2 regions of the Bacillus cereus group sp. BfR-BA-01360 genome follow, and region 1 is predicted to be linked to the other one. Evidence: a T-box and tRNA genes for the amino acid it is inferred to sense, from the RefSeq annotation. Region 1 holds a T-box; the other holds one or more tRNA genes.

Region 1 (15,451 bases):
TCTTGTACGCCTACTCCATCATCAGTAAATGCGAATGCTCCAAGTTCTTTTAACGTTTCAAAGTCCGTCATTTCAGAACCTGCTTGACGCACTGTAATTGCACCATATGGCAGTACATTTACATGTGCTTTTTCCTGAATTCGTTTTTGTAAATCTTCCATATGCTCTTTACTATCTGGCACTGGGCGTGTATTTGGCATCGCACAAATTGTTGTAAAGCCCCCTTTTGCTGCTGCAAGTGTACCAGTTTCAATCGTTTCTTTATGTTCACCACCTGGTTCGCGAAGATGAACGTGTACATCTACTAATCCAGGTGCGATTAATTTTCCATTTACATCGATTACTTCAGCATTTTCAGCCGAAATATTTTTCGCTATTTTCGCAATTTTACCATCTTGTACAAGAAGATCTGTTGCCACGATTGTTCCTTCTTCATTTAAGTAACGTCCATTTTTAAACAAATAATTCATGTTTCATTCCTCCTAATACATTTGGTAATGCGCGTTTTAAAACAGCCATTCTTACGTAAACTCCATTTTCCATCTGTTTGAATATGCGAGAACGTTTACACTCAACAAGTTCACTTGCAATTTCTACATCACGATTTACTGGAGCCGGATGCATAATAATGCTTCCTTCTTTCATGCGTTCTTCTCGTTCCATTGTTAACCCATGGTTTTCATGATACTCTTTCATGATGTCTGTTTCATAATGATCATGACGCTCATGCTGTACACGAAGTAACATCATCACATCAACTTCTGGAATAAGTTCATCTAAGCTTCTATATGTTCCGAATGTATTTGTTTCATCTTTCCACTCTTCAGGACTAGCAAAGTAAATTGTTGCACCTAATTTCGTTAATGCTTCTGCATTCGAGCGTGCCACTCGGCTGTGACGAATGTCTCCTACAATCGCAATCTTTAATCCTTCAAATCTCCCAAACTCTTGTTTAATTGTTAGAAGATCTAACAAACATTGCGTCGGGTGATTTCCACATCCATCACCTGCATTTAAAATAGGGATATTTACTTTATCTTTTAGCTCATCAAAGTAGCGATCTTGCTGATGGCGGATGACTACTGCTTTGGCTCCAATCGATTCTAGTGTTCTTATCGTATCGTATAACGTTTCTCCTTTTTGTACGCTAGAAGAATCTGCTGAGAAGTTTAATACTTCTAATCCCAATCTCTTCTCAGCAACCTCGAAGCTAAATCTTGTTCTCGTACTATTCTCAAAAAACAAGTTTGCTACAAATGTTTGCTCTGTCGCTTTTCTTTCTTTTCCATTCGCGAAATCTTCTGCATCTTTTAGGATTTCTGAAATTTCTTCCTTCGATAATTCACTCATCGTTAACAATTGGCTCATTGTCATCCCTCATCTTTCTGATTTTTATGATAACACCTTTTGCATTTATATACTAACAATCGCATAAAAACACCCTAGTCATGCGAGACTAGGGTGCAAGAAAGAAGCCACCCTTTTCTGTCTCGCAGGACTGATTTAAAAGGTTCGTTTTTATGAAGCAATCTGCTTAGATTGTTGTTTTTCTTTTATTTCTGGTAGTAGTAAATTTAACAATACACCTACAATTGCTGCAAGCGCCATTCCTTCTACTTGGAATGATTCTCCGATATGAAGCACTGCACCGCCTATACCAATAACAAGAATAACAGATGCAATCATTAAGTTACGTTTGTCACTTAAGTCTGTTTTTTCGTCCACCATCATACGTAAACCACTTGATGCGATGACACCAAAGAGCAGGATGGAGACACCGCCCATGACTGGTGTTGGAATCGAATGAATCAGCGCTGAAATCTTACCGATAAATCCAAACACGATTGCGAAGATTGCTGATCCAGCGAATAAATATACACTATACGCTCTTGTAATTGCTAGCACCCCGATATTTTCACCATATGTTGTATTCGGCGGCCCACCAATTACAGATGCTATTAATGTCGCTACACCATCACCAAAGATTGAACGATGTAAGCCTGGTTTTGCAATTAAATCTCGATTAATAACATTTCCAAGTACAATTTGGTGCCCAATATGTTCTGAAATCGTTACTAGTGCTACCGGAACCATCAGAAGCATAATTTTCCAAGAAAATTCCGGTGTATATGTTACAAACGGTACAACAAAGTCTGGTACATTGAACCAGCTTGCCTCAGCTACCGGCTTAAAATCGACTAACCCTTGAAAGTATGCAAAAATATATCCGCCAATAATTCCAAGCAATACCGGTATAATACTGAAGAATCCTCTTCCAAATATGGAGCAAATAATCGTAATTACTAATGTGACTAATGCTACTGAAAAGTGTGTAAAGCTATATTTTCCATCGACATCATTCATTGCCATATTCACAGCCGTATGCGCTAAAGCTAAACCAATAACCATTACAACTGGACCAACTACAATTGGAGGGAGTAACTTCATAATCCAAGCTGATCCTGACTTTTTAATTCCTAGCGAAACTAGGAGATAAACAAGTCCTGCTAGCATACCACCGAGCATTGCTGCTCCCGGCCCCCCCGCTGTTTTTGCCGTTATAATTGGAGCAATAAATGCGAACGATGATCCTAAATAGGCAGGTACTTGCCCTTTTGTTATAAGAAGAAACGCTAATGTTCCTAATCCACTGGAAATTAAAGCTACTGATGGATTTAATCCTGTTAAAAACGGAACCAGCACTGTTGATCCGAACATTGCAAACAAATGCTGTATGCTTAAAAATAACCATCTTCCCGGTTTCGGTATTTCATGAATGTCTAACACTGGCTTTTGCTCCATTGTTATATCCTCCTTCAATTTAAAATTTTGCAATAAAAAAACTCTTTGTGTCCGTGCACAAAGAGTCCTATACTTTCATATGGCAAATTTGACATATGAAAGCCAAGACCCTTTGGCAGCCTCACAGGACTACATTTAAAAGGGCTTTACTTTTCGTATATGCTTACTCGATCTTTTTGATCTGTCTCTTGCAAATCAACTTCAATACGTTCTTCACTTGATGTTGGAATATTTTTCCCTACATAATCAGCGCGAATTGGCAACTCACGATGACCTCTATCTACAAGAACAGCTAACTGAATTTGTGATGGTCTTCCTAAGTCCATTAGTGCATCCATCGCAGCGCGAACTGTTCTCCCTGTATATAATACATCATCTACAAGAATAACTTTTTTCTTTGTAATATCTACAGGAATATCAGAGCCTTTTACAAGCGGTTCTTTATCTTTAGATTGTAGCGTTAAATCATCACGATATAGCGTAATGTCTAACTCTCCAACTTCAATCTCTTTTCCTTCAATCTGACCAATTTTTTCTGCTAAACGTTTTGCTAGAAAAATCCCACGTGTTTTAATTCCGACTAAAACACATTGGTCGACACCTTTATTATGCTCTACAATTTCGTGACTAATACGTGTTAAAGCGCGACGAATCATTTGATCATCTAAAACAACTGCCTTTTCTTTCATGCTTTACACCTCCAAGCTTTTTTTGCACGTGAGAGGAATCGTATAAAAAAAGTCCTCCCAGCGTGTGCGAGAGGACTTTTGAAAAAAGGGTACAAGTATACCCTAAATATTTCAAACCGTTACCTTCTCAACCTCACGGGGCTGTGTTAAAGGATCATTATTTAACTGTTGTTAGTATCGCAGTTTTTATTCATTTTGTCAATACTATTTCCGTAAAATATTTAATGTTTCCTCGAATATAGCTGGTGCAGGTGCTTCAAATTGTAAATATTCACCTGTACGCGGATGATTAAATCCTAAAATTCCTGCATGAAGCGCTTGTCCATTCAAATTTAATGTCTTTTTCGGACCATATTTCGGATCCCCAGCAAGAGGGTATCCAATATATTTCATATGAACACGAATTTGATGTGTTCGTCCCGTTTCTAAACGACATTCGACAAGTGTAAAGTCCTTAAATCGTTCTAACACTTGAAAATGCGTAACTGCATGCTTACCATTTTCATCAACAGCCATACTTTGACGATCTTTCTTATCTCGAGCAATTGGCGCATCAATTGTTCCTTTATCGTGCGGGATTACACCATGCACAATTGCCTGATAGCGTCTCGTCACTGTTTTTTCTACTAGCTGATTTACTAAAGATTCATGCGCCATATCATTTTTCGCAACCATTAATAAGCCTGATGTGTCTTTGTCAATGCGGTGTACAATACCTGGACGCATGACGCCATTAATGCCTGATAAATCTGTACAATGATACATTAAACCATTAACAAGTGTACCACTCGTATGCCCCGGTGCTGGATGTACAACCATACCGCGTGGTTTATTAACAACTAGTACATCCGCATCTTCGTAATAAATCTCTAAATTCATATCTTCGGCACGAATATCCAATTCTTCTGGTTCTGGAACTGTTACTGTAATTTCATCATTTTCTTTTACTTTATAATTTCCTTTAACCGTCTTTCCATTTACTGTTATGACGCCGTCTTTAATCCATTGTTGCACTTGTGTGCGTGACCACTCATGATTTACACTTGCAACAAATTTATCAATCCGTTCGTTTTTCCGTTCTTCTACAACTGTTACTTGTACTACTTCACTCATTCAATTACTCCTTCATTTTCTTTCCTTCTAATAATGTTTGAATAATAATTAATACAACACCAATACATAAAGCCGAATCAGCTATATTAAATACCGGATAATTGTATGAAAAAATATACACGTGAATAAAATCCACTACTTCTTGTCTAAATACACGATCAATAAAATTACCAATCGCTCCACCTAAAATAAGACCGAGAGAAATCCCTAACAGTTTATCTGTTTTTGCATACTTCTTCATATAAAAGACAATAAATCCTACAAAAACAACTGTAATGATATAGAAGAACCACATTTTGTTTTCTAAAATACCCCAAGCAGCTCCTCTGTTTCGATGTGATGTTATGTATAATACATTATCGATAATTGGGATACTTGCACCTAATTCCATGTTCTTGACAATGAACCATTTCGATAGTTGATCGATAGCAATAACAAATAACGCTATTAAATAATATATCATTTTATTTCCCCCACAAAGACAGTGTACCTCAAAATTTTAGCATAGCTGCTATCTTTTCACAACGAACCTTTATAGAAGAATAAAATAAAATGAAAAAAGGTACTATAATATTGTTGTGCGAATTACACATTTACTTTTTTATATAAAAATTCATAAATGGTACGAGCTGTTGGCAACATCTTCATACGTTTTAAAGAAATCATTTCTCCTGTTTCTTCACAAACGCCATACATATCAATCTCCATTTTAAATAATGCTCGCTCAACATCTTTTAAGTCTTCTCTTATATCATGTAAAAGCAATTTCTTCTTTGCATCCAGTTGTATTTCATATCCCAGTTCTTGTCCAAATTCCATCTCATATGTGCGACTTACTTCCTTTGCCAATCGCTCCTGTAATTCTTTTCTCATCACTTGTAATTCTCGTTTTATATCCATATAGATTTCATTCACGTGTACATTCCTCCTAGCTGCAATGTACCGTTAGTGTATCCGAATTCCACTTACTTACCGCACACACATTTTTCCTTCATAGGAAGTTCTTCTATGCTGTTTCATTCATTTTTCATAAGTAACCTTATACTTGTTATAACATAAACGATATAAAAAAACTGACCGCTATATAAGCGATCAGTTTTTTGTATTATTATTTTACATAATTCTCTTTTACAACAGTCGCGCAACGCTCACATAATGTTTTATACTCGTTATCGTTGCCAACTGTTTCCGAAACAACCCAGCAACGTTCACAAGTTTCACCGTTTGCTTGTGTAACAAGAACTGCCGTATGTTCATATTTTTGTGCATCCGCTGGCGCTTCCTCTATCGTTCCACCAAGTTTATATTCAGAAACGATAAATAGTTGTTTTAAATCTTCTTGAATAGATTCTAACATTTCTTTCATTTCTGCTGTTGGGAATAATGTAATGCTAGCCGTCAATGATTTACCAATCACTTTCTCATTACGCGCCACTTCTAGTGCTTTTAATACGTCACTACGAAGCGTCATAAATGCATCCCATTTTGTTTTTAACGCTTCCCCATCTTGTAATTCGATAGCTTCTGGCATATCTGTCAATTGTACGCTCTCTTCTGTAACACCTGGAATATATGGCCACACTTCATCAGCTGTATGAGGTAAAATCGGTGTTACAAGTTTCGTTAACGCAACAAGAACATCATATAACACCGTTTGAATTGCACGACGATCATGATGATTTGCCGCTTCAATGTATAAAATATCTTTTGCAAAATCTAAATAGAATGAACTTAAATCGATTGTACAGAAGTTATGAATTGCATGATATACTGCCGCAAAGTCATAAGTTTCATACGCTTCTTTCACTTTCGTAATTAAGTCATTTAATTTCACTAACATATAGCGATCCACTTCGCGAAGTTCCGCTTTTGCTACTGCATCTTGAGCTGGATTAAAGTCAGCTAAGTTTCCTAATAAGAAACGGAATGTGTTACGGATTTTGCGATATACTTCTGCAACTTGTTTTAAAATATCATCTGAAATACGTACATCAGACTGATAATCAACAGAAGATACCCAAAGGCGTAAAATATCTCCACCTAGTTGGTCCATAATCTTCTTCGGTACAACAATGTTTCCGATTGATTTACTCATTTTGCGACCTTCACCATCAAGTACGAAGCCATGGCTTAGCACACCTTTATATGGTGCTTTACCTGTTACAGCAACAGCTGTTGATAATGAAGAGTTAAACCAACCACGATATTGGTCAGATCCTTCTAAATATAAATCAGCTGGACGTTGCAAGTCGTCACGTTCTTCTAATACAGCTTGGTGAGAAGAACCAGAATCAAACCATACATCCATAATATCTGTTTCTTTACGGAATTCACCATTTGGACTAGATGGATGTGTGAATCCTTCTGGTAGTAAATCTTTCGCTTCGCGTTCAAACCATACGTTAGAACCATGTTCACGGAATAAGTTTGCTACATGATTAATTGTTTCATCTGTAATAATTGGATCATTATTTTCTGCATAGAACACAGGAATTGGTACACCCCATGCACGTTGACGAGAAATACACCAGTCACCGCGGTCACGAACCATATTATGAAGACGAGTTTCTCCCCACGCTGGTACCCATTTTGTTTCTTTCACAGCTTGTAATAATTCACTACGGAATGCCTCAATAGATGCAAACCATTGTGCTGTTGCACGGAAAATAATTGGTTTTTTCGTTCTCCAGTCATGTGGATATGAATGCGTAATAAATGTTAATTTCAGCAACGCGCCAACTTCTTCTAATTTTTCCGTAATTGGTTTGTTTGCTTTATCATAGAATAAACCTTCAAATCCAGGTGCTTCACTTGTTAATACGCCTTTATCATCAACTGGACAAAGAACTTCTAGACCATACTTTTGCCCTACAATGAAATCATCTTCCCCGTGTCCAGGTGCTGTATGTACACAACCTGTACCAGCATCTGTTGTTACATGCTCACCAAGCATAACTAAAGAATCGCGGTCATAGAATGGATGTTTTGCAACTGTATATTCAAGTTCACTACCTTTTACTGTTCTAACAACTTCAGGGTTTTCCCATTCTAATGTTTTTGCTACTGTATCAAACAGGTCAGAAGCAATGATATATTTTTCATCATTTACTTTAACGATGCTATATTCAAGTTTTGGATGAACAGAAATACCTAAGTTAGCTGGCAATGTCCAAGGCGTCGTTGTCCAAATAATAAATTTCTCGTCACCTTCTAATACGTCTTTTCCATCTTTCACTTCAAATGCAACGTAAATAGATGCTGATTTTTTATCTTTGTACTCAATTTCAGCCTCAGCTAAAGCAGATTCACTCGTTGGAGACCAGTAAACAGGTTTTTGTCCCTTATAGATATAGCCTTTTTTCGCCATTTCTCCAAATACTTTAATTTGTTGTGCTTCATATGCTGGTTCCAAAGTAATATATGGATGATCCCAATCCGCACGTACACCAAGGCGTTTAAATTGTTCACGCTGACGATTTACTTGTTCGTATGCATATTCCGCACATAATTTACGGAATTCTGCGACCGGCATTTCTTTACGCTTTACTCCCTTATTCGTTAAAGCCTGCTCAATTGGTAAACCATGCGTATCCCAACCTGGAACATAAGGAGCACAATAACCAGTCATTGATTTATAGCGTACAATAAAGTCTTTTAATACTTTATTTAGTGCGTGTCCCATATGAATATCACCATTTGCATATGGAGGACCATCGTGTAATACGAATAAAGGGCGTCCTTTTGTACGTTCTTGTACTTTTTCATAAATGTTCATTTCAGCCCATTTTTCTTGTATTGCAGGCTCACGTTTTGGTAAATTCCCACGCATTGGGAACTCTGTTTTTGGCATTAGTAATGTATTTTTGTACTCCATGCTCAATTCCTCCTTACATGTATCATAAAAAGACTTAAAAACGAAATAAAAAAGAGACTTTCACATCCCAAAAGGGACGAGAAAGTCTCCCGCGGTACCACCCTATTAAATCATATACGTATGCACATGATTCACTTTATATCCTTAACGCGAATATACGCCTACGCTTACTCATTTTTTCAGCGCGGAACTCCAGGGTGATTTCCCATTTATCTCCTTATCCTGAGCTCACACCATCCTCAGTTCGCTTTATAAGGGGTGAAAAAGGTACTTATCCCTATCTTCGTTTTTCTTAATCAATATGTTGTTTAAAATTATATGTAATAATGAGAAAAACGTCAAGTTTACACTGTTTCTTCTTTTTTCAACAGTTCGTCCACTTCGTCTTCTAATTCGATGAGCTTGTCCCAATCGTCGTTGTTTAACATTTCAAGCTGTGTTTCTAGCAACATGCGGAAACGAGTACGAAACACTTTTGCTTGTTTCTTTAGCTCTTCAATATCAAAAGCAACTTTTCTTGATTTCACTAACGCTTCATTAATGATTCGATCCGCATTTTTTTCTGCTTCACGAACGATTAGTTTTGCTTCTTTTTGTGCATTGCGTTTTACTTCTTCCGCCGCTTCTTGTGCTACAACAATAGACTTATTTAGCGTGTCTTCAATATTAGAAAAATGATCTAGCTTTCCTTCTAATTGAGCAACCTTCTCTTCTAAAGCTTTCTTTTCACGAATGACTAATTCATAATCTTTAATGACTTGATCAAGAAATTCATTCACTTGATCTTCATCATAGCCACGAAATCCGCGACTAAATTCTTTATTATGAATATCTAATGGTGTTAACGGCACAAAAGCCACCTCCAAGTAGTTATCTAAATTTTCCTCTTTTAATTATATCTTTTCTTCGACAAAATAAGAGTTTTTTCCTTCTAAAAAATCAATCATTTTAGTATACCATACAAAACTCGCCATTTGTCTTTTTTCGTTCTTCCGTCGACCGAAAACAATTTACTTCTTCCATGTCCTCTGACCGACAGAATATCTCCTGGAAGACATTCATATGAAGTTTGATCTACAACTTTCCAATTCACTTTTACAAGCCCATTCTTTATAAGGGGTTGTACTTTTTGACGTGATAGATGCAAGATTTCAGCTAACACGACGTCTAAGCGTAGTGATGAAACAGTTCCAAATTGCTCTCTCCATTCATCCTGCAATTGCAAAACATTCTCTGCTGATACACTGAAGAGAGAAACCTTTGTTTTTCCAATTGATTGTAAGTTCATTTCAATATAAGAAACAACTTCTTTTGCGACTACGATTTGGACACGATTTTCTTGAATAAAAATATCACCGTACTTTTCTCTCTTTAAACCAAGGGACATAAGTGCACCTAGTATTTGTCTATGTTCAAGCGTATAAAATTTGGAAGGATAATCAATTTCTAATACTTCTACTTGAAATTCTTCTTCATTTAAAGCAAGATAATCTGGATAAAAAAGTGCCCTTTTTCTCTCCGCTTTTGGCGCTGCACCATTAAATTGTAAAGAAACATCTCCTTGCTGTCCAACTATTGTAGTTACAATTTGTTGCTGACGCGGATCAAGGAAATCTGTTAATTTTACTTGATGGTACTCTTCTACTGCTCGTTTCCATTCCAACACTTTATCAACAAAACTGGCCTCTTCAGGCCTAAAATGTTCGTAAATGCTCATGCATGCAACCTATCTTATAAAAAGTAGCCAAATAAAGTGACTAAGCCGCTGCTAGCAAGCTTTAATGCAATAATTGCAACGATCGGAGAAATATCAATTACACCAAGCGGTGGAATCACTCTCCGAAATGGCTCTAAATACGGTTCGCAAATGCGTGCTAAAAAGTCACCGACTGCTGATTCTCTAGCGCCTGGAAACCAAGTTAGAAGAATGTAGACAATAAGCGCCCAGGAGTAAATTTGAATGACTAAGAGCAAAGCTTTTAAAATTATAAACATGGCGTATTACCACCTCTTTATATTTGTCTCTTCCTCTTCACCGAATAACTCGGAAATTGCTCCAACAATATCCACATTCTCAGGTGTACACATAAATGTTTTTGGTCCTAACTTTTGAATATCCCCGCCTATAGCGTATACAGTACCACTTAAAAAGTCAACGATGCGTACTGCTTGATCGGTAGACATTCTTTGCAAATTAATGACTACAGCACGTTTTCCTTTTAGATGGTCTGCAATCCCTTGTGCTTCTGAATACGTACGCGGTTCTAACAAAACAACTTTAGAAGATTGCTTTGCTGTTTCAATGCTTACGACATTTTGTTTTGGTTGTACTTTTGTAAATGGTACGTCTTGTTGTTCTGGAGGTTCTTGCTGTTTTTTCATTTCTATTTGCTCCTTTTCGTAAGCATATTGAGCTGCTTCTTTTTCCTCTGGCGTGTCAAAAAAGAAATACTTCACTTTTGACCAACTCATAATACATTCTCCTTCCTTTTATGCTTTTCCTACTAAAATCGTTCCCAAACGAATATATGTAGCACCTTCTTCAATCGCAATTGTATAATCATTCGACATTCCCATTGATAGCTCTTTGCATGGAGCATACGAAAGTCTTAATTCCTGTACTTGCTGTTGCAACATGCGAAGCGTTTTAAAGCAGCCGCGTATTTCTGCTTCATCTTCCGTAAATGGTGCCATTGTCATCAAACCAACAACTTCAATTTTATCAAATTCCTTCAAAGCATGAACAAACTCAATAAGTTCCTCAACTTGTAACCCTTGTTTTGATTCTTCACGCGATGTTTTCACTTGTATAAAACATTTAACAGGCTTTGTAGCACGCTTTTGAATCTCTCTTGCAAGAGAAAGACGATCTAACGAGTGCAAATAGTCAATATGACTAATAATTTCTTTTACTTTTCTCGTTTGTAAGGAACCGATAAAATGCCAATTGACTTGTGAGCCAAAATGCTCATATTTTTGTAAAAATCCTTCATTTCTATTCTCCCCTAAATCAGCAATTCCGGCCTCTACTACCTCATTCGTTTTTTCAATTCCAACCGTTTTTGTTACTGCAACAAGTTTCACATCATGGATGGAGCGTCCAGCTCGCTCACATGCTTGTTTCATTTCTTCCTGTATCACTGCTAAATTCTCTTGTACTGTCACTGTTTTTCAATCCTCCTTAAAACCTATGAAACTCAACATTCTTCCTGTCTTTCCTTGGTCGCGGCGATGCGAGAAAAATAATTGCTCTTCACAGCTTGTACAAAGAGATGACATCACAATATGTTCTTCTTTTATGCCAGCTTGTAAGCATACTATACGATTTATCTCTTTTAAATCAATCGCGTATTGTCCAGCTGAAATGACTTTATAAGGAACAGATCCATTTATAATTTGTTTTGCTGCTGATAAAACACGATCGTCTACAACATAGCAACATGCTCCAATCGCAGGTCCAATTGCAACATGAATGTCAGTAGTAGAAACGCCCTCAGCTTTCCACTTTTGAATCATTTCATTCGCAATTTCTTTCACAGTGCCTTTCCATCCGGCATGCGCAAGACCTATTAAACCATGTGAAGGTGCATAGAAAAAGAGAGGCACACAATCAGCATAACAAGATATTAAACATACATCTTTATCAGCTGTATAGATACCATCCGTCTTTGGAATTCCATCTTCATATACATAAACTCCGCGCCCTTTTTCTTCATGTCCCACTTTTTCTACATGATGATTATGAACCTGTTCTGAACAAATCCAATTTTCTAATGGCTGATGTAACTTATTTGCTAAAATACGTCTATTTTCATGAACATTCTCAATGATATCATTCACATGTAATCCTAAATTCATCGCATGAAAGGAGCCTGTACTTACTCCACCATCTTTTGTTGTAAAGCCAGCAGTAATGTTCCCAAGATCTTCCCATGCTTGTAAATACAATATACCGTCCACATATTTAAATGGTTCTCTCATAAAGCGGCTCCTTCTTCATTAAAATAGCTTAAAAATCATGGTACTTCCTGTCTATTTTACCATACTTTTATTTTTCCATAATGACAATATAAAAAAAAGAGGAATTTGTAATATTCTTTAAGAAATTGTCGGTGTTTGTATTGATTCTGTTACAGAATTGACATGATCTGCTCTTACAAGTATGACATCTTCACCGATTTTCACAATTTTATTCCAATTAATAACAATCTCTTCTTCTCTACCAAATAACCCTAGCATACGTGCTTGCTTTGAAATAATAACAGCTTGAATTTTCCCCGTATGCATATCTATATCAATGTCACCAATATTTCCAAGTTTTTTACCATCCGAAACATTTACGACATCTTTCATCTGAAATTCTGAAATTCTGATCATTATGATTCACTCCTTTTCCCTCATGAACAGGAAGTAGCCTTCACTGATAGAAAATCCATTTTATTCTCATTATATGAACACTACATTCTCTCTATGAGCGGAATATAAAGCGAAACTTTCAACCGTGAAGGATTCTTTCATCCGCTACTAACGAAAAGCCTATTCCCATCTATCTTTCTTGTTTCTCTCCAACTCTTACTACCTTAAAATAGCGGATAAACAAATTTATATGTAAAAAAGGTCTCCCCATAAACGGGGAAACCTTAGCCTTGAATTGTCTTATTCATTTGTTTAATCGCTGACTTCTCTAACCTTGATACTTGTGCTTGGGAAATTCCAATTTCTTCTGCAACTTCCATTTGTGTTTTTCCTTGAAAAAAACGCTTTCGAATAATCATCTTTTCTCGATCATTGAGTCGTTTCATTCCTTCTTTTAGTGCTAGTTCTTCAACCCACTGCTCGTCCTTTTGTTTTTCATCGCTCAGCTGATCCATTACAAAAATAGGGTCTCCCCCATCGTTATAAATTGGCTCAAATAATGAAACTGGATCTTGAATTGCATCAAGCGCGAATACAATTTCCTCATGCGTAACATCAAGAACTTGCGCAATATCCATTGCTGTTGGCTCTTTGGAGTTTTCAGCAATTAATTTCTCTCTTACTTGCAATGCTTTATAGGCAATATCCCGTAATGAACGAGACACGCGGATTGGATTATTATCGCGCAAATATCTTCGTATTTCCCCAATAATCATCGGCACAGCATATGTTGAAAATTTAACATTTTGACTTAAATCAAAATTATCAATGGATTTCATGAGTCCAATGCAGCCAACTTGAAATAAATCATCCACAAATTCTCCTCTATTGTTAAATCGTTGAATGACACTTAATACAAGTCGTAAATTTCCATTCACTAATTTCTCTCTTGCACTTGTCTCTCCACTTTGCATTTCTCGAAATAATTTACGCATCTCATCATTTTTGAGTACTGGAAGTTTAGCTGTATCAACACCGCAAATTTCTACTTTATTTCTTGTCAAAGTGTTCCCTCCTATCGGGAGTTGCTGTACAGTGTAAAGTATCTCCTTTGGAGGGAATTTTATGCATACAGTTTTTCTTCTCTTTCTCATAAGCATGTCATGATTTTGTTATGCAGAAACAACAAAAACCAACCGGGCTTCCGATTGGTCTTCGTATTCTCTATAATATGACGTTCTTTTTCATATTTCCTTTATACCATCTTATTAAATTCTTTTCGCAACCTTTTTATAATTCTTTTTTCCAAACGGGAAATATAAGACTGCGAAATCCCTAACATATCGGCTACATCTTTTTGTGTTTTCTCTTCACCGCCTGCAAGCCCAAAACGCAGCTCCATAATTTGTTTCTCTCGATCATTTAATTGGTGTAAAGCTTTCATGAGAAGATATCGATCTACATTGGCTTCCAAATCCTTTGTAATAATGTCGTCATCCGTACCAAGCACATCTGAGAGCAACAACTCATTCCCATCCCAATCAATATTTAACGGTTCATCAAACGATACTTCAGAACGATTTTTATTATTTCTACGTAAATGCATAAGAATTTCATTTTCAATACACCGAGATGCGTATGTCGCTAATTTAATTTTCTTTTCAGGGTTGAAGGTATTTACCGCTTTAATCAAGCCAATTGTGCCAATACTGATTAAGTCCTCTATATTAATCCCTGTATTTTCAAATTTACGAGCTATATATACGACGAGCCGTAAATTTCGTTCAATTAATAAAGACCTGGCCGCTTGATCCCCTTTTGGTAATTTATTTAATAAAACTTCTTCTTCCTCTTTTGTTAAAGGCGGTGGTAATGCCTCACTGCCACCAATATAATAAATTTCATCGGTCTTAATTCCCAACTTCATCAATATTTTATACCAAAGATAAACGAAATACAGCTTCAACTTCACCATGTTTCCCCACCTCTCCCTATTAAGCAATCGTTACTTTTTGTGATATCAACATCTTCGGATGAACGATACATTGATACTCCCCATTAGTAGAGAACCGTTGTACATTTAAGCCAAGTAGCACTTTATTTACAATAATATTTCGTCCTTCATGTTGAATATGAACAGCATCAGGCTTGATAGCCCATAAAAATTGATGATCAATTCCTACTGCTCGAAAAGGAATTAAGCGCAATCGCGTCGCCCAGCCCGAATCATCTTCCGGTATTTGAGGAACTTCCGTTTTCGTATAAACTTGTTCGGTTAACCATGCTGGCAAACAATGTTCTAAACATGAAATATGAATAACCATAACTGGTGTTTTTGTTAATGGATCATAAAGCTGATTTCCACTATCAATTAAACCATCTAACACAATTTCATTTTCTGCAAGTTTAATATTCACTTTAATAATTTGATCATAATGAATTTTCGTTACTTCTACATTTTCAATGCGCTTCTTCGAAAAATAATAAATAATGGGAAAACCAACAACGACAAATATCCAACTGACTGGATCACCATAAGAAATAGATTGTGATTGTACCAAACCATTTACCATTTCATTTGTTTGGAGAAAAAAATGAGTTCCTATTAAACCTCCTC
Region 2 (15,451 bases), on a different contig from region 1:
GTTCATACAGCAGAAACGATTATTGTCGATGAAGCAGATTTAATGCTTGATATGGGATTTATTCAAGATGTAGATAAAGTTGCAGCGCGCATGCCGAAAAATTTGCAAATGCTCGTTTTTTCTGCGACGATTCCGCAAAAATTGAAACCATTTCTGAAAAAATATATGGAGAATCCAGAGCATATTCATATTAATCCGAAGCAAGTTGCTGCGGGAAACATTGAACATTATTTAGTTCCATCGAGACATCGTAATAAAATTGAAATAGTCAAGAATATGTTGCTTCAATTTCAGCCGTACTTAGCAATTGTTTTTACAAATACGAAAAAAATGGCAGAAGAAGTTGCGAATGGATTAACAGAGCGAGGATTAAAAGTAGGACGTATTCATGGTGACCTATCACCTCGTGACCGCAAAAAAATGATGAAACAAATTCGTGATTTGGAATTTCAATACATTGTTGCGACAGACTTAGCGGCACGTGGTATTGATATAGAAGGAATTAGTCATGTTATTAACTATGAAATTCCGTCTGACTTAGACTTCTTTGTTCACCGTGTTGGTCGTACAGCACGCGCTGGGTATTCTGGTATTGCTGTAACGATATATGATGCGCGTGATGAAGAAGCGATAGATAGTTTGGAAAAACAACGTAATATTACGTTTAAACATGTAGAATTGCGAAATGGTGAATGGATAGATTTAGGGGAGCGCAACCGACGTCAAAGCCGTAAAAAACCAAATAATGAGTTGGATATTATGGCAACGAAAGTTGTGAAAAAACCGAAAAAAGTAAAGCCTGGATATAAGAAAAAATTAGCAGCTGAACGTGAAAAGGTAAAGAAAAAATATAGTCGTAAAAAAAGATAAGGGAAACCTTATCTTTTTTATTGTCGGATGTGCAAAGAATTTTTTTGAGTAAGCAATTCGCTACATATTTCTACAAATTATGCTATTATTATAGCTATTGTATATTGAAGAGGTGATAATATGTTGAAGATTGGATCTCATGTTTCAATGAGTGGGAAAAAAATGCTATTAGCTGCAAGTGAAGAGGCAGTTTCATATGGTGCTACGACATTTATGATTTACACAGGTGCACCGCAAAATACGAGAAGAAAGCCGATTGAAGAATTAAATATAGAAGCTGGTCGTAAACATATGGAAGAACATGGAATTAAAGAAATTATTGTCCATGCACCATATATTATTAATATTGGAAATACAACAAAGCCTGAAACATTCCAATTAGGTGTGGATTTCTTGCGCATGGAAATTGAAAGAACAGAAGCGCTTGGAGTAGCAAAACAAATTGTTCTGCATCCTGGAGCTCATGTTGGGGCGGGTGCAGATGCAGGGATTGCACAAATTATAAAAGGTTTGAATGAAGTATTAACGCCAGAACAAACAGTAAATATTGCATTAGAAACAATGGCTGGAAAAGGTACAGAATGCGGACGTAGCTTTGAGGAAATTGCGAGAATTATTGATGGTGTAACATATAATGAAAAGCTATCTGTATGTTTTGATACGTGTCATACACATGATGCAGGTTATGATATTGCCAATGATTTTGATGGCGTTTTAAATGAGTTTGATAAAATTGTTGGAATTGATCGCTTGCAAGTTTTACACGTTAATGACAGTAAAAATGTTCGCGGAGCTGCAAAAGACCGTCATGAAAATATTGGTTTTGGTCATATTGGTTATAAAGCTTTACATGATATCGTTCATCATCCGCAGTTAGAGCACATACCAAAGATTCTTGAAACGCCATATGTAGGGGAAGAGAAGAAAGATAAAAAGCCACCATACAAATTTGAAATTGAAATGTTAAAGAACGGAACATTTGATGAAGGGCTTCTTGAGAAGATTAAAGGACAATAAGGAGGGGGGTCCCCTCCTTATTTTAATAATTTCTGAAAGAGTGTATTCACTTGCTGGGCGGTAGAAGGAGAGGTTACTTTCGCAATTTTTTTTAAGAGTTCGAGCCTTTCATCTGTATTATAAATATTAATATTTTTTCCTTTCATCAATAAAACAATTTGATCTGCTTGTTCAGTTGTAATAGGAATTTCATATTCTTTACTATATTTCAATAATTCTTTTGGTGTCATGTTATTTATTTTTTTGTTCACAATTTGTTTGATGAGGTTCACGAGATAGTCCTCCTTCAGGTGTTCGTTTATCGAAATATATGTGTATAGTGCCTGTATATATTCGTATGACACTTCTTTTTTTCTATTAGAAAAAGAAGAATATGTTATAATAAAAGAACGAAACGCCAGAAAAAGATTATAAGGAGGGCTTATGGAAAAGAAACAACATCGAAAAGAAAGTGTTATCCATCTCTTGTATCGTTTAATTATGATTGTCTTTGGAGCAGCGTGTGCAGCAGTAGCAATTGAACTATTTTTAATCCCAAATAAAATTATTGATGGTGGAATTATTGGTGTTTCCCTCATACTAGATTACCTTACCCCTAACATTTGGTGGCTAAGTTTTTCTACTTTAGTTGTTATCCTCAATATACCATTTATGTACTCCGGTTATAAGCAAATTGGAAAGACATTTATGCTATCTTCAACTTTTGCGATTGTCGCGTTAGCATTTATTGAAACAACACTACATACTATCAAACCATTTACGACAGAACCTATTTTAGCAACTGTGTTTGGTGGCCTTATATTAGGTCTTGGTGTAGGACTCGTTATTCGTCATGGTGGATCATTAGATGGAACTGAAATTATGGGAATCTTATTAACAAAAAAATTACCATTCTCGGTTGGGGAATTTGTTATGTTTGTGAACTTATTCATTTTTGCTTGGGCAGCCTTTGTATTTGGTGTAGAGCAGGCAATGTATTCTGTTATGACCTACTATATTGCTTTCAAAACAATTGATACTGTTATTCAAGGATTGGATGAAACAAAGGCTGTGTTAATTGTTTCTGATCAATATGAAGAAGTATCAAATGCGATATTACACCGTCTTGGTCGCGGGACAACTAAGCTTATAGCTAAGGGTGGTTATACCGATAAAGAAAAAGAAGTGATTTACGCCGTTGTGACACGTCTTGAAGTAACAAAATTAAAATCAATTGTTCATGAAATTGATGAAAACGCCTTTGTTACAATTATGAGTACACAAGAGACAAATGGTGGTAAGTTTAAATCAGCTATCCATTAAAAAAAGTATGTTCAAAAAGCAGAGAGAAATTCTCTGTTTTTTTGTTATAATAATAAGGTTGTCTAAAGTAAATCATATATTTTAGGCAGATTGGTTTACAACTATAATCAGCTGTACTATAATTCAAATAGAAATAAATCGGAATCATTCTGAATTAAAATAGGTGAGATGATATGGAAAATATATTAGAAATAGAAGGTTTGACATTTCGCTATGAAGATCGAAATGTGATAGAAGACATTCATTTGCAAGTTCCTAAGGGAGCTTTTTTAGGTTTGGTTGGACCGAATGGATCTGGTAAATCAACGTTGTTAAAGTGTATATTAGGTGTTTTGAAGCTAAAGAAAGGAAATATTCGATTATTTGGCATTGATAGTAGAAAATTTAAAGCATGGAATCAAATCGGTTATGTTTCACAAAAGGCTAACAGCTTTAACTCTGGGTTTCCAGCAACTGTGTTTGAAGTGGTTTCTATGGGGCTTGTGTCGAAAAAAGGCTTATTCCGCTTTTTGACGAAAGAGGATAAAGAAAAGGTAGCAAAAGCAATTGCAGATGTAGGAATGAGTGAGTTTCAAAATCGTAACATTGGAGAACTTTCTGGAGGTCAACAGCAACGTGTGTTTATCGCTCGTGCACTTGTAAGCAGTCCAGAATTACTCATTTTGGATGAGCCTACTGTGGGAGTTGACATAAAGAGTGTAGAAAGTTTCTATGAAATATTAGAAGATTTAAATAAAAGGTTAGGTATTACACTTATTCTTGTTACACACGATATAGGAGCTGTAACAGAAAAAGTGACGCACGTTGCATGTTTAAATCAGCGTTTACATTTTCATGGGAAGGTAGAGAAATTCCGAGAGTTAGAGGATGCAGACATGTCCATTTTATATGGGTATCATGTTCATCGATTAGAACATGATCATGAGCATCACGGGAGGGTACAATGATACAGGATTTTTTACAATATGATTTTTTACGAAATTCATTATACGCTGGTATTTTAATAGGATTGATAGCGCCTCTTATAGGAGTATTTGTTGTAATCCGCCGTTTGTCCCTTATTGCAGATGCATTAAGTCACGTGACATTGTCGGGGATCGCTGCAAGTTTGTTGCTTGAAAAAACGATATTTACTGGTGGATTTTTAAATCCATTATATATGGGGATGCTTTTTTCAATGGGCGGAGCATTGCTTATTGAAAAATTACGCTCTGTATATAAACATTATCAAGAGTTAGCAATCCCGATTATTCTGTCAGCTGGGATGGGGATGGGGGTTATTTTCATCTCGCTTGCTAATGGGTTTAATACAGATTTATTTAGTTATTTATTTGGTAGTGTAAGTGCTGTAACAAGCGCAGATTTAATGATTATTGGCATTGTAGCAATCGCGGTTGTAGCAACGATTATTTTATTATATAAAGAGCTATTTTTATTATCATTTGATGAAGAATATGCTGTGTCAACAGGACTTCGTGCAAAGTGGCTCCACTTTATTTTTATTATTTTAGTTGCTCTTGTTATTGCTGTATCCATGCGAATTGTTGGGGTTCTTCTTGTATCGTCTTTAATGACTTTACCGGTAGCAGCAAGTATTCGAATTGCTAAAGGATTTAAGCAAACGATTTTCTTCTCCGTTTTATTTGGAGAAATTGCTGTAATTGGTGGAATGTTAGTTTCTTATCAACTCGATTTAGCTCCAGGTGGTACAATTGTTATGTTAGCGGTTCTCATTTTAATTGGTGCAATCTTATGGAAGAAGAAAAAAACGGCATAAAGTAGGGATAGTTATGAACTTAACAGAAGCTTTACGCTTAATGAAGGAAAAAGGATATAAACATACTGGAAAACGAGAGGAAATGTTACGTTTATTTGCGAAACATAATCGGTACTTAACAGCAAAAGACGTGTTAGAACACATGAAGGATAATTATCCGGGATTGAGTTTTGATACAATTTATCGTAATTTAACCGTATTTGCTGAAATCGGTATTTTAGAGCAGACAGAATTAAATGGGGAAAAACATTTTCGCTTTACATGTTCTATTATGGAACATCATCATCATTTCATTTGTTTAGATTGTGGTGGTACAAAAGAAATTACTTCTTGTCCAATGGATTTTATGAATAAAGATTTTAAAGGATATGAGGTCACAGGTCATAAATTTGAAATATATGGACGTTGTCCGAAATGTGCAAAGTAAGAGCTCATCAGCTGAAAGGTTGATGGGCTTTTCTCATATGATACAGAAAGGCCTGTTTACATCATAGTGTAAGCAGGCCTGTATTATTATTGTTCTTGTTTTTCTTTTTCTTTTTCTTGGTTTTCAGCCATTTCAGCAGCGATGACATCAATTTCTTTTTTGAGTTCTTCTACCATTGTTTCTTCTGGAACTTTTCGAACAACTTTTCCTTTGCGGAATAATAAGCCTTCACCACGTGCTCCAGCAATCCCGATATCAGCTTCACGAGCTTCGCCTGGGCCATTTACTGCACAGCCAAGCACAGCTACTTTAATCGGTACTTTTAATGTAGAGATATACTCTTCCACTTCATTTGCAATACTGATTAGGTCGATTTCAATACGTCCGCAAGTTGGACAAGAAATAAGTGTTGCGGCATTTGAAGCAAGACCAAATGACTTTAACAATTCACGAGCCACTTTTACTTCTTCAACTGGATCAGCACTTAGCGAGATGCGAAGTGTATTTCCGATACCTTTGCTTAAAATAGCTCCAAGACCAGCGGCACTTTTAACTGTTCCGGCAAATAGAGTACCAGACTCTGTAATGCCTAAATGCAATGGATAATCGAAAGCACGAGCTGCTTTCTCATAAGCTTCAATAGCTAAATTTACATCGGATGCTTTCATCGATACGATAATATCATGAAAGTCTAAGTCCTCTAAAATTTTAATATGATGCAATGCGCTCTCGACCATACCATCAGCAGTAGGGTAGCCATACTTTTCTAGAATATGACGCTCTAATGAACCGGCATTTACACCAATTCGAATTGGAATACCGCGCTCTTTGGCAGCATTTACAACAGCTTCTACTTTGTGGCGGCGCCCGATATTACCCGGGTTAATACGCACTTTATCAATGCCACCTTCGATTGCCTTTAAAGCAAGACGATAGTCAAAATGAATATCAGCAACAAGCGGAATATTAATTTGCTTTTTAATATCAGCAATGGCATTTGCAGCTCGTTCGTCTGGAACAGCTACGCGGACAATTTGACAGCCTGCTTCTTCTAAACGCTTAATTTCAGCAACAGTTGCTTCCACATCATGCGTTTTTGTTGTAGTCATACTTTGTATAATTAATTCATTATTACCACCAATTGTTAAATTACCGACTTTAACCGGACGTGTTTTTGTACGATGAGTTATTTCATTCACGAATAGATCGCTCTCCTTATAAAAGAAGTTTCTTATTTTGTCTCTTATACCACACATAGTATATGAAGTATAAGGAAATCGAAACCACTATGCTTGGTTTCACTTTTACTATTGTATCAGCGCCTTTATAGAATTGACAAGGATAATGTAACGGTTCATTGATATAATGGGAATTTATACGATTTTCCAATTTGAATTTTTGTAGACGTTCTCTCTTTATTTAATCGTTTAAAATCGTTGATTACTTTTTCGATGGATGGAACTTTTTTCTTATTAATAGCTTCTGTAATAGAGAGAACAGTATCTCCTGTTTTTACCTCGATTTTTTTATAAGATGTATCCGTCTTCTTTTTTGTCTCTTTCTTTATATCTTCTTTTTTAACAGTTTGAGCAGCAATTGTTTTTTTGTATGAGCTTAACATTGGCAAAGTACCAATTTTTATATCGTAATAAAATATATAACCGAGAACAAGCACAAATAAAAATACGCCAAGTCTCTTCATATTCCTCACTCCTTTGTTAGGAATATATGCTTGTCCTAAAAAAAAATGCCTAAATAGCGATATAGAATGTATGGTAAGAAAGCAAATCAAATTGGTTGTTTCATTCTGGAGAAAAGAGGACGTTGAGAAAAATGTATTTCAAAGACGTTCTAAATGGGGTGTATACAGTTGAAATCTCAAATGGAAAGGATAGAACGTATCACTTCAAGCAACATTACGCCTATGTAAAGGAAACGGATAACAATTTATCAATTGACATGAACTAAGTCTAAGTGAGCAAAAGTTTATATCAAATAAAGGCGATCCAAAACGTATGCGTTTTGGATCGCCTCTTTTGTAATCATTATTTTTCTTTTGGTGTTGGAATTTCTTTTATTGCTAAGTATAAGACGATTAAAATAACTGCAATGTAAAGAGGGAATGATCCGGGAACTGTAATCTTTAGTAAGTCCATAATCATAAAGAAAACAGTTGGGATTGTATAACTATAAGCAGTTAACGTCCAAACTTGTTTATAAGATAATTTGCGCTGACCGCTCATAGCAGATCCGATAAATGCTAGTAGTGTAACACCTAAAAAAGTAATAAATAATTGGAATAAATAAGTAAAGAACCCGATAACAAGCATTAAAATAGGATACATACTATTGAAAAAAGAAAGAAAGTCTTGCAAGTCTTTTTTCTCAAGAGAAGCACCTAATAAATCATTGTAAGAATATGTTCGTGTTATTCCATTTGCAACAGAAATAACTTTGTCTTTTAGAACAAACAACCCTGTTTTGTTCGTATACTTTCCTGTATCAGTAGCATTTGGATCGAATACAAAGATAGAGTTTCCCTCCTCTTTTTCAATGGGTTGATTAATATCTGCCTTTAGTTCCCCATTTTCTATTTTAAAGTCTGGAATGTCTTGTTCAAGCGCTTGCTTTATGATTCCAACGCTATCTTGAATAACGCTGCCATACAATAAAGTTCTCGGGATGGTTGTAAGGAAACAGAGTAATAAGATATAAAGAATCGTTTTTCCGATTTTTTGAAACCGAAAAAGCGCCATGTCTTTCGGTGAGTATAGGCTCTTTCCAATTTGTGTAAAGATAGACATAGATTCACTTCCTTTTTATATTAAGTAGACATATATAAACATTGTAACGTACGTATCTAGAGAATCACAAGCAATATCGCGCTCTCATGTCATGCGTAGCGAGTTTATTATATAAGTTTTTTGAAAACACAATGCATGAAAAGAAAAATATAATTGACACTTTTCTTTTTTATATGGTAAATTTATCTTACATTTCTTGCATCTTCTATTTTGTAGGAAGCTCGTTTTTATAGAAGTTTCATGGAAGAAGCATAAAGAATGATATAGTCGTTTTTCCTATAATCATTTATATAATCTTGGACCCTTAGCTCAGTTGGTTAGAGCAGACGGCTCATAACCGTCCGGTCGTAGGTTCGAGTCCTACAGGGTCCATACCCATGTTACATACTTATAAATGCAGGCAAGAAGCTTCCTTGTAGAAGGAGGCTTTTTTTACGAAATAAGTGAGCATTTTGTTTGAAAAGAAATGGGGATTTTGCTACTTTAATGATAGCAAGACAATGTGATTTAATTTGTTTTCACCCTATGGCAATTAGGGTAAAATGAAGTTGTATGCCAAACTGTTTTGGCAATACATAAAATGGGAGGAATATAACAATGGCAAAACATGAATTACCAAATTTACCTTATGCGTATGATGCATTAGAGCCTCATTTTGACAAAGAAACAATGAACATCCATCATACGAAACACCACAATACGTACGTAACAAACTTAAATGCTGCATTAGAAGGTCACGCAGAATTAGCTGACAAAAGTGTTGAAGAATTAGTTGCAAACTTAAACGAAGTACCAGAAGAAATTCGTACTGCAGTACGTAACAATGGTGGTGGACATGCAAACCATAGCTTCTTCTGGACAATCTTATCTCCAAATGGCGGTGGACAACCAGTAGGTGAACTTGCTACTGCAATTGAAGCAAAATTCGGTAGCTTTGATGCATTCAAAGCAGAATTTGCAAAAGCTGGTGCATCTCGATTCGGTTCTGGTTGGGCTTGGTTAGTAGTAAACAACGGTGAACTAGAAGTAACAAGTACTCCAAACCAAGATTCACCTTTAACAGAAGGGAAAACACCAATCATCGGTTTAGATGTTTGGGAGCATGCTTACTACTTACATTACCAAAACCGCCGTCCTGATTACATCAGTGCGTTCTGGAATGTTGTAGACTGGAATGCAGCTGAAAAACGTTACCAAGAAGCTAAATAATAGTACTTGTTTCATTTTATACAAGGGAATATGAAAAGAGCTAGGGGCATATGCCGCTAGCTTTTTTGTATGCTTTCTTTTACATAATTGTGCCTAGTCTTTGGAAGACTAGAACATGAAGTAAAGGAGAGTTATATATGAAGTGGAAACATGTAATTGGTGATGTTGAGGTGAATCGGGATTTAATATTATTACTTAGTATGGGCGGATTGTATACACTCGCTATTTCATTATCCAATACATTTGTTAACATTTATTTATGGAAGCAAACGCAAAATTATGTAAACATAGGGCTATATAATTTAGCAAGTGTTTTGTTACAACCGCTGACTTTTTTATTCGCAGGAAAATTAGCGAAAAGAATCGATCGCGCCATTTTATTGCGGATCGGAGTCGGAACATTAGCGACTTTTTTTATTGTAGTTTTACTTACAGGAACGCATGCTTCCCAATATATTATATTAATAGGTGGGCTCCTTGGTATTGGGTATGGGTTTTATTGGTTGGCCTTTAACTTGTTAACGTTTGAAATTACAGAGCCAGAAACGCGTGATTTTTTCAATGGTTTTCTTGGTCTTTTAACTTCGTTTGCTGGCATGATTGGGCCAATAACAGCTGGATATACCATTTCTCGTATGGAAAAGTGGAGCGGCTATACAGTGATTTTTTTTCTTTCATTAACTTTGTTTGCAATCGCTGTTGTTATGAGCTTTTTTTTATCGAAAAGAGAGTGTGAAGGCCGTTATGAAGTTGTACAAGTTCTACAGGAACGAAAGATAGATAAAAACTGGGGAAGAATCACACGTGCTCATTTTTTTCAAGGGCTACGAGAAGGGATTTTTGTCTTTGTTATTTCTGTGTACATCTATTTGGCAACAGGGAGTGAATTTGCGTTAGGGAAGTATAGTTTAGTAAATTCGGCTGTTTCGTTTGTAGCTTATTACTTAGTTACTCGCATGTTAAAAAAAGAATGGAGAAAAAAAGCCATTTTGCTTGGTGGAATTATTTTATATGCTGTGGTATTTTTAGTTATTTTTCATGTTACATATGCGAAATTACTTATCTATGCAGCTTCTATTGCAATTGCTTATCCAATCTTACTCGTTCCTTATGGCTCAATGACTTATGATGTAATTGGAAGAGCGAAAAATGCAAAAGAATGGCGAGTGGAGTATATTGTTGTGCGAGAATTATGGTTAAATGGTGGAAGAATTTGCTCTATTATTAGTTTTTTATGCGCTGTATCGTTTTTTCAACCAGAAAAAAGCTTACCTGTTTTATTAGGCATCCTTGGAGCTGGACATTTCCTTGTTTATTTTGCTGTGCGAAATGTCAAATACAGTGAGAAGAATATGAATAGAACAAGCATAATAGCTACAGAAACGATACCAAATCGCACAGAACCAGAAGGTTAACTTCTTCTTTGTTTTATGCTAGAATAAAAAGACACGTAAAATAGCTGTAAGGGCACCTGTAACAGGTGTCCCTTTCATATTATATAGCTAAAGGTGGTAGAGGGGGTTCGTATGAGTAAGAAAAAAAAGAAAAAGACCCACGTTCCGTTTCGGCTGAACGTGTTATTTCTTTGTGTATTTTTAATGTTCTCTGCGGTTATTGTAAGGCTTGGTTATGTACAAATTGTTCATGGGGAGGAGTACAAAAACGAAGTTGAGAAAAAAGAAAACTCAACAATTAGTAATCCGGTTCCACGTGGAAAAATATTTGACCGATATGGCCGTTCCGTTGTAGATAATGATCCAGTTCGAACCATTACATTTACGCGAATGAAAGGGTCGACTTCAGAGGAACGTTTAGAAACAGCGAAAAAGCTTGCAGATTTAATTGAAGTATCACCGGATAAATTAACAGAACGTGATAAAAAAGATTATTGGCTGTTCCTTCATAAAGAAGAAGCGAAAGCAAAAATTACAAAAAAAGATCGCGAAGAATTAAAAGAAAAAAAAATTGATGATAAAGAAGTCGCAGAGCGTCAACGAAATCGTGTGACGGAAGAAGAATTAAATCAATTAACAGAAAAAGATTTAGAAGTGCTGGCGATTAAGAGTAAGATGGACGGCGGATATGCTATGACGCCGCAAATTATTAAAAAGCAAGTAACCCCGAAAGAATACGCTGTAGTCAGCGAGCGTTTAGCGTTATTACCAGGTGTCGATACAAATGTGGATTGGGATCGTAAATATACGTATGATGATATGTTCCGCAGTGTACTTGGTGGTGTAACAAGCTCGGATGAAGGGTTACCAAAAGAACGCTTAGATTATTTCCTTGTTCGGGATTATAACCGTAATGATCGAGTTGGAAAAAGTTATATTGAACAACAATATGAAGATGCACTTCACGGTTCAAAGGCAGAAGTGAAGAATATTACAGATAAAAATGGTAATATTTTAGAAACAGTAAATGTCTTGAAAGGGCAACGAGGAAATGATCTAAATTTAACAATTGACATGGAACTGCAAAAACGTGTCGAAGAAATTATTGGAAAATATTTAATGAAATTTAAAGGTTCAGAGCCTCTGCTTGATCGAGCGTTTGTTGTAATGATGAATCCGAAAAACGGTGAAATTCTGTCAATGGCTGGGAAACAGCTTGTCAATGAAGATGGGAAAACAGAAGTGAAGGACTTTGCTTTAGGTACAATGACAAGTTCTTATCCAATGGGGTCGACTGTCAAAGGTGCAACTTTGTTAACTGGATATCAAACAGGTGCCATTACACCTGGAACAACTTTATTGGATGAACCGATCAAATTAAAAGGGACACCGACGAAATCTTCTTGGAAAACGATGGGTTATATTAATGATTTAACTGCTTTAAAGATGTCTTCTAACGTATATATGTTTAAAACAGCGATGAATATTGCAAAAGTACCTTACATTCGTGGAGGTACATTAGATATTAAAAAACAAGCGTTTGATGATATGCGTTATTACTTTAGTCAGTTTGGTCTAGGAGTGAAAACAGGTATCGACTTACCGAATGAATCAGCTGGACTTCAAGGTTCGCAGTATACACCTGGTTTCTTGTTAGACTTAGCGATTGGCCAGTATGATAACTATACACCACTTCAGCTTGCACAATATGTATCTACAATTGCAAATGGTGGCTATCGTATGCAACCGCAAATTGTAAAAGAAATTCGTCAACCAGCAGCGAAACCTGATGAAGTTGGAAAAGTCATTCAATCAATGGAACCGAAAGTATTGAACCGTATTGATATGCCTGAGAGTCAGATTAAACGAATTCAAGAAGGGTTTAGACAAGTGTTTAATGATGCGGGTGGTACTGGGAAAAAATACTTTGCAACTGCAAAGTATCAAGCTGCCGGAAAAACAGGAACTGCTCAAACGGTATATGGTGGCGACAAAGAGATTGGGAAAAAAGCAAACGGTGAGCGTGTACAAATTTATAATTTAACGCTGGTAGGATACGCACCGCTTGAGAATCCAGAAGTTGCTTTTTCTGTTGTTGTTCCGTGGGTATATAGTGATAAAAGTGGAATTAACGGATACATTGGTCGTGAAATTCTGGATGCTTACTTTGATTTGAAAAAGCAAGCATTAACAGGTGAAGAGCCGCAAGATGAAAAAGGGGAAAAATCAAAGAAACAAGATGATGAATAAATTGATATCAGTTTGGCACACTATCTCAAAAGATAGTGTGCTTTTTTTGTAAGTGATACATATATTTTAGTAATGATGGACAAGTCCAGAAAATGCAATTATCTATATGAAAGTTTGAAGTCAATTGTAGAGAATGGACAGAAAAGGGGAGGGGCTTTCATGATCATTCAAAAAGTTGAACTTTACAAAATTTTTACAAACAATTAAAACCTCATTAATAGTTTGGCATTATTCTTATACCTGTAATCCTGTTATGTAGGTTACTTCTAGGAGGAACACGTGTGAAGGGGATACACAGATTGAGCAAGGTTTTCATCGTATCGATATGTTCTATATTTTTGTACATGTCTCCTGCATTTGCTGCAAATAAAATAGGAGAAGTGAGAGTTGATGGATCCTCAACGGTTTTTCCTATTATGGAAGCAGTAGCAGAAGAATATACAAAGAAAGAACCGCATGTGAAAGTTTCTATTAGTATTTCTGGGACAGGAGGAGGATTCCAACGTTTTGGAGCAGGAGAAGTGGATATGAATAACGCTTCACGTTCCATGAAACGAGTAGAAGAGAAAATGATGAGAGAGAACTCCATCCAATTTACACCACTTGAAATTGCTTATGACGGTTTGACTATGATTGTAAATCGTCAAAATAAGTGGGTGGATAATATGACAGTAGAAGAATTACGGAGATTATGGAGTGAAGATGGAAGTATAAAACGGTGGTCGCATATCCATCCAGAATGGCCGAAGGAAAAAGTTCAATTTTATGCACCAGGCGTGGATTCTGGTACGTATGATTATTTTCAAAATGTAGTCTTACAAAAGAATCGCCTTGTAAAAACAGTTTCATTGTCAGAAGATGATCAAGTTATTATGCAAGGTGTTATGAATGATAGAAATGCGATTGCATTTGTAGGGTATGCCTACTACATGGCAAATCGTGATAAGGTAAAGGCCATTAAAGTAAACGGTGTATTTCCGACAAAAGAAACCATTCAATTTGGAATGTATAAGCCGTTATCAAGACCTCTGTTCGCATATGTAAATCATGCGTCTCTCCACAATAAAGAGAGTGTAGCAGATTATGTTGCATTCATGATGAAGCATGTAGGAGAGTTAGCCGAGGAAGTCGGATATGTAAGGTTACCAGAAGAAAAATATAATGATCAGCTGCGAATGTTAACAGAAATAGAGAGATAATGTCAGGGTGGAAAGGGGTTTTCATCTTTGGCTCATCATAACAAAAGTCAAATTACATTTTCTGTGCAGCATTTGATTGAAAGGAATCGGCTTAAAAGAAAGAAAACGCAGCGAATCAATCGAATGGTTCCAGTATTTCTAAAGGCAATTGCTAGTGTTTCTATTATAACGACAGTAGGAATCGTGATGACGCTTGCAAATGAAACGATGATGTTTTTTCGAAAAGTATCATTGCATGATTTTTTTCTTGATAAAGAGTGGTTACCTTTTTTTGAAGAACCGAAGTTTGGAATACTTCCGCTTATATGTGGAACATTTCTTGTTACAATCATTGCTATGGTTGTGGCGATTCCAGTTGGATTAGGGTGTGCCATTTTCTTAAGTGAGTATGCTCCAAAGGCTGCTAGAAAGTTATTAAAGCCGTTGTTAGAACTATTGGCAGGTATCCCGACAATTGTATACGGCTTTTTTGCATTAACGATTGTTACACCACTTTTACAAAAAATGATTCCAAATTTACAATTTTTCAATGCGATTAGTCCAGGAATTGTAATTGGTTTTATGATGATTCCGACGGTTGCTTCTCTTGCTGAGGATGCAATGGGGGCTGTAGCAAAGGGAGCCAAGGAAGCCTCGTTGGCGCTTGGAGCAACTCGATTTGAAACAGTCAAGCAAGTCATCTTACCTGCCGCGTTTAGCGGAATTATAGCTGCGGTTTTATTGGCAGCTTCTCGTGCGATCGGTGAAACGATGATTGTTGTCATTGCGGGCGGTTCAACGCCAAATTTATCTTTGGATCCAACACATTCGATTCAAACATTAACAGCATATATTGTTCAAGTGAGTTTAGGAGATGCACCGCATGGTACGATTACTTACTACAGTATGTATGCTGTAGGGGCTACGCTCCTTGTATTTACGTTTATGATGAATATCATTTCACAGCAAATTATGCGTCGATTTAAAGAGGCGATATAAAATGCGGATGTTAAATCATAAGCGGATAAAAGAAAACATGTCGTTTCGCTTTTGGAAAGATCGGGTATATAAATGGATTTTTTCTATTGCAATGCTGTTTTCTATTCTGATTCTGATTGTATTGCTATATCAAATTTTTGAAAAAGGTATCGGCTATCTTTCAATCGATTTTTTGATACATTTTGCTTCGCGCCATCCAAATCAAACGGGGATTGCTGCCGCAT

What was found. A T-box is a leader RNA that pairs with one kind of tRNA and senses whether it is charged. The one in region 1 lies ahead of ileS (isoleucine--tRNA ligase), so its partner is inferred to be a tRNA-Ile.
Positions count from the first base shown of each region.
Region 2: it encodes a tRNA-Ile, which carries the amino acid that the T-box ahead of ileS (isoleucine--tRNA ligase) is inferred to sense. The anticodon was not compared.

Region 1 covers NZ_JAKUFV010000001.1:92,660-108,110, forward strand. Annotated here, with positions in the region: gene pyrC (dihydroorotase) at 1-470, opposite strand, end outside; gene MR056_RS00445 (aspartate carbamoyltransferase catalytic subunit) at 454-1,368, opposite strand; gene MR056_RS00450 (solute carrier family 23 protein) at 1,519-2,802, opposite strand; gene pyrR (bifunctional pyrimidine operon transcriptional regulator/uracil phosphoribosyltransferase) at 2,949-3,491, opposite strand; gene MR056_RS00460 (RluA family pseudouridine synthase) at 3,696-4,604, opposite strand; gene lspA (lipoprotein signal peptidase LspA) at 4,609-5,067, opposite strand; gene MR056_RS00470 (TraR/DksA C4-type zinc finger protein) at 5,190-5,519, opposite strand; gene ileS (isoleucine--tRNA ligase) at 5,713-8,478, opposite strand; T-box leader at 8,548-8,771, opposite strand; gene divIVA (septum site-determining protein DivIVA) at 8,823-9,329, opposite strand; gene MR056_RS00485 (YlmH family RNA-binding protein) at 9,422-10,195, opposite strand; gene MR056_RS00490 (YggT family protein) at 10,210-10,473, opposite strand; gene MR056_RS00495 (cell division protein SepF) at 10,480-10,950, opposite strand; gene MR056_RS00500 (YggS family pyridoxal phosphate-dependent enzyme) at 10,969-11,643, opposite strand; gene pgeF (peptidoglycan editing factor PgeF) at 11,650-12,459, opposite strand; gene MR056_RS00510 (YlmC/YmxH family sporulation protein) at 12,577-12,855, opposite strand; gene sigG (RNA polymerase sporulation sigma factor SigG) at 13,119-13,898, opposite strand; gene sigE (RNA polymerase sporulation sigma factor SigE) at 14,090-14,809, opposite strand; gene spoIIGA (sigma-E processing peptidase SpoIIGA) at 14,829-15,451, opposite strand, start outside.
Region 2 covers NZ_JAKUFV010000014.1:21,137-36,587, reverse strand. Annotated here, with positions in the region: gene MR056_RS13815 (DEAD/DEAH box helicase) at 1-870, shown strand, start outside; gene MR056_RS13810 (deoxyribonuclease IV) at 991-1,887, shown strand; gene MR056_RS13805 (DUF2624 domain-containing protein) at 1,905-2,159, opposite strand; gene MR056_RS13800 (YitT family protein) at 2,311-3,189, shown strand; gene MR056_RS13795 (metal ABC transporter ATP-binding protein) at 3,363-4,136, shown strand; gene MR056_RS13790 (metal ABC transporter permease) at 4,133-4,966, shown strand; gene MR056_RS13785 (Fur family transcriptional regulator) at 4,980-5,393, shown strand; gene ispG (flavodoxin-dependent (E)-4-hydroxy-3-methylbut-2-enyl-diphosphate synthase) at 5,480-6,649, opposite strand; gene MR056_RS13775 (hypothetical protein) at 6,748-7,095, opposite strand; gene MR056_RS13770 (DUF1189 domain-containing protein) at 7,439-8,197, opposite strand; tRNA gene MR056_RS13765 (tRNA-Ile) at 8,496-8,569, shown strand; gene sodA (superoxide dismutase [Mn]) at 8,795-9,406, shown strand; gene MR056_RS13755 (MFS transporter) at 9,544-10,821, shown strand; gene MR056_RS13750 (peptidoglycan D,D-transpeptidase FtsI family protein) at 10,933-13,050, shown strand; gene MR056_RS13745 (PstS family phosphate ABC transporter substrate-binding protein) at 13,341-14,249, shown strand; gene pstC (phosphate ABC transporter permease subunit PstC) at 14,277-15,227, shown strand; gene pstA (phosphate ABC transporter permease PstA) at 15,229-15,451, shown strand, end outside.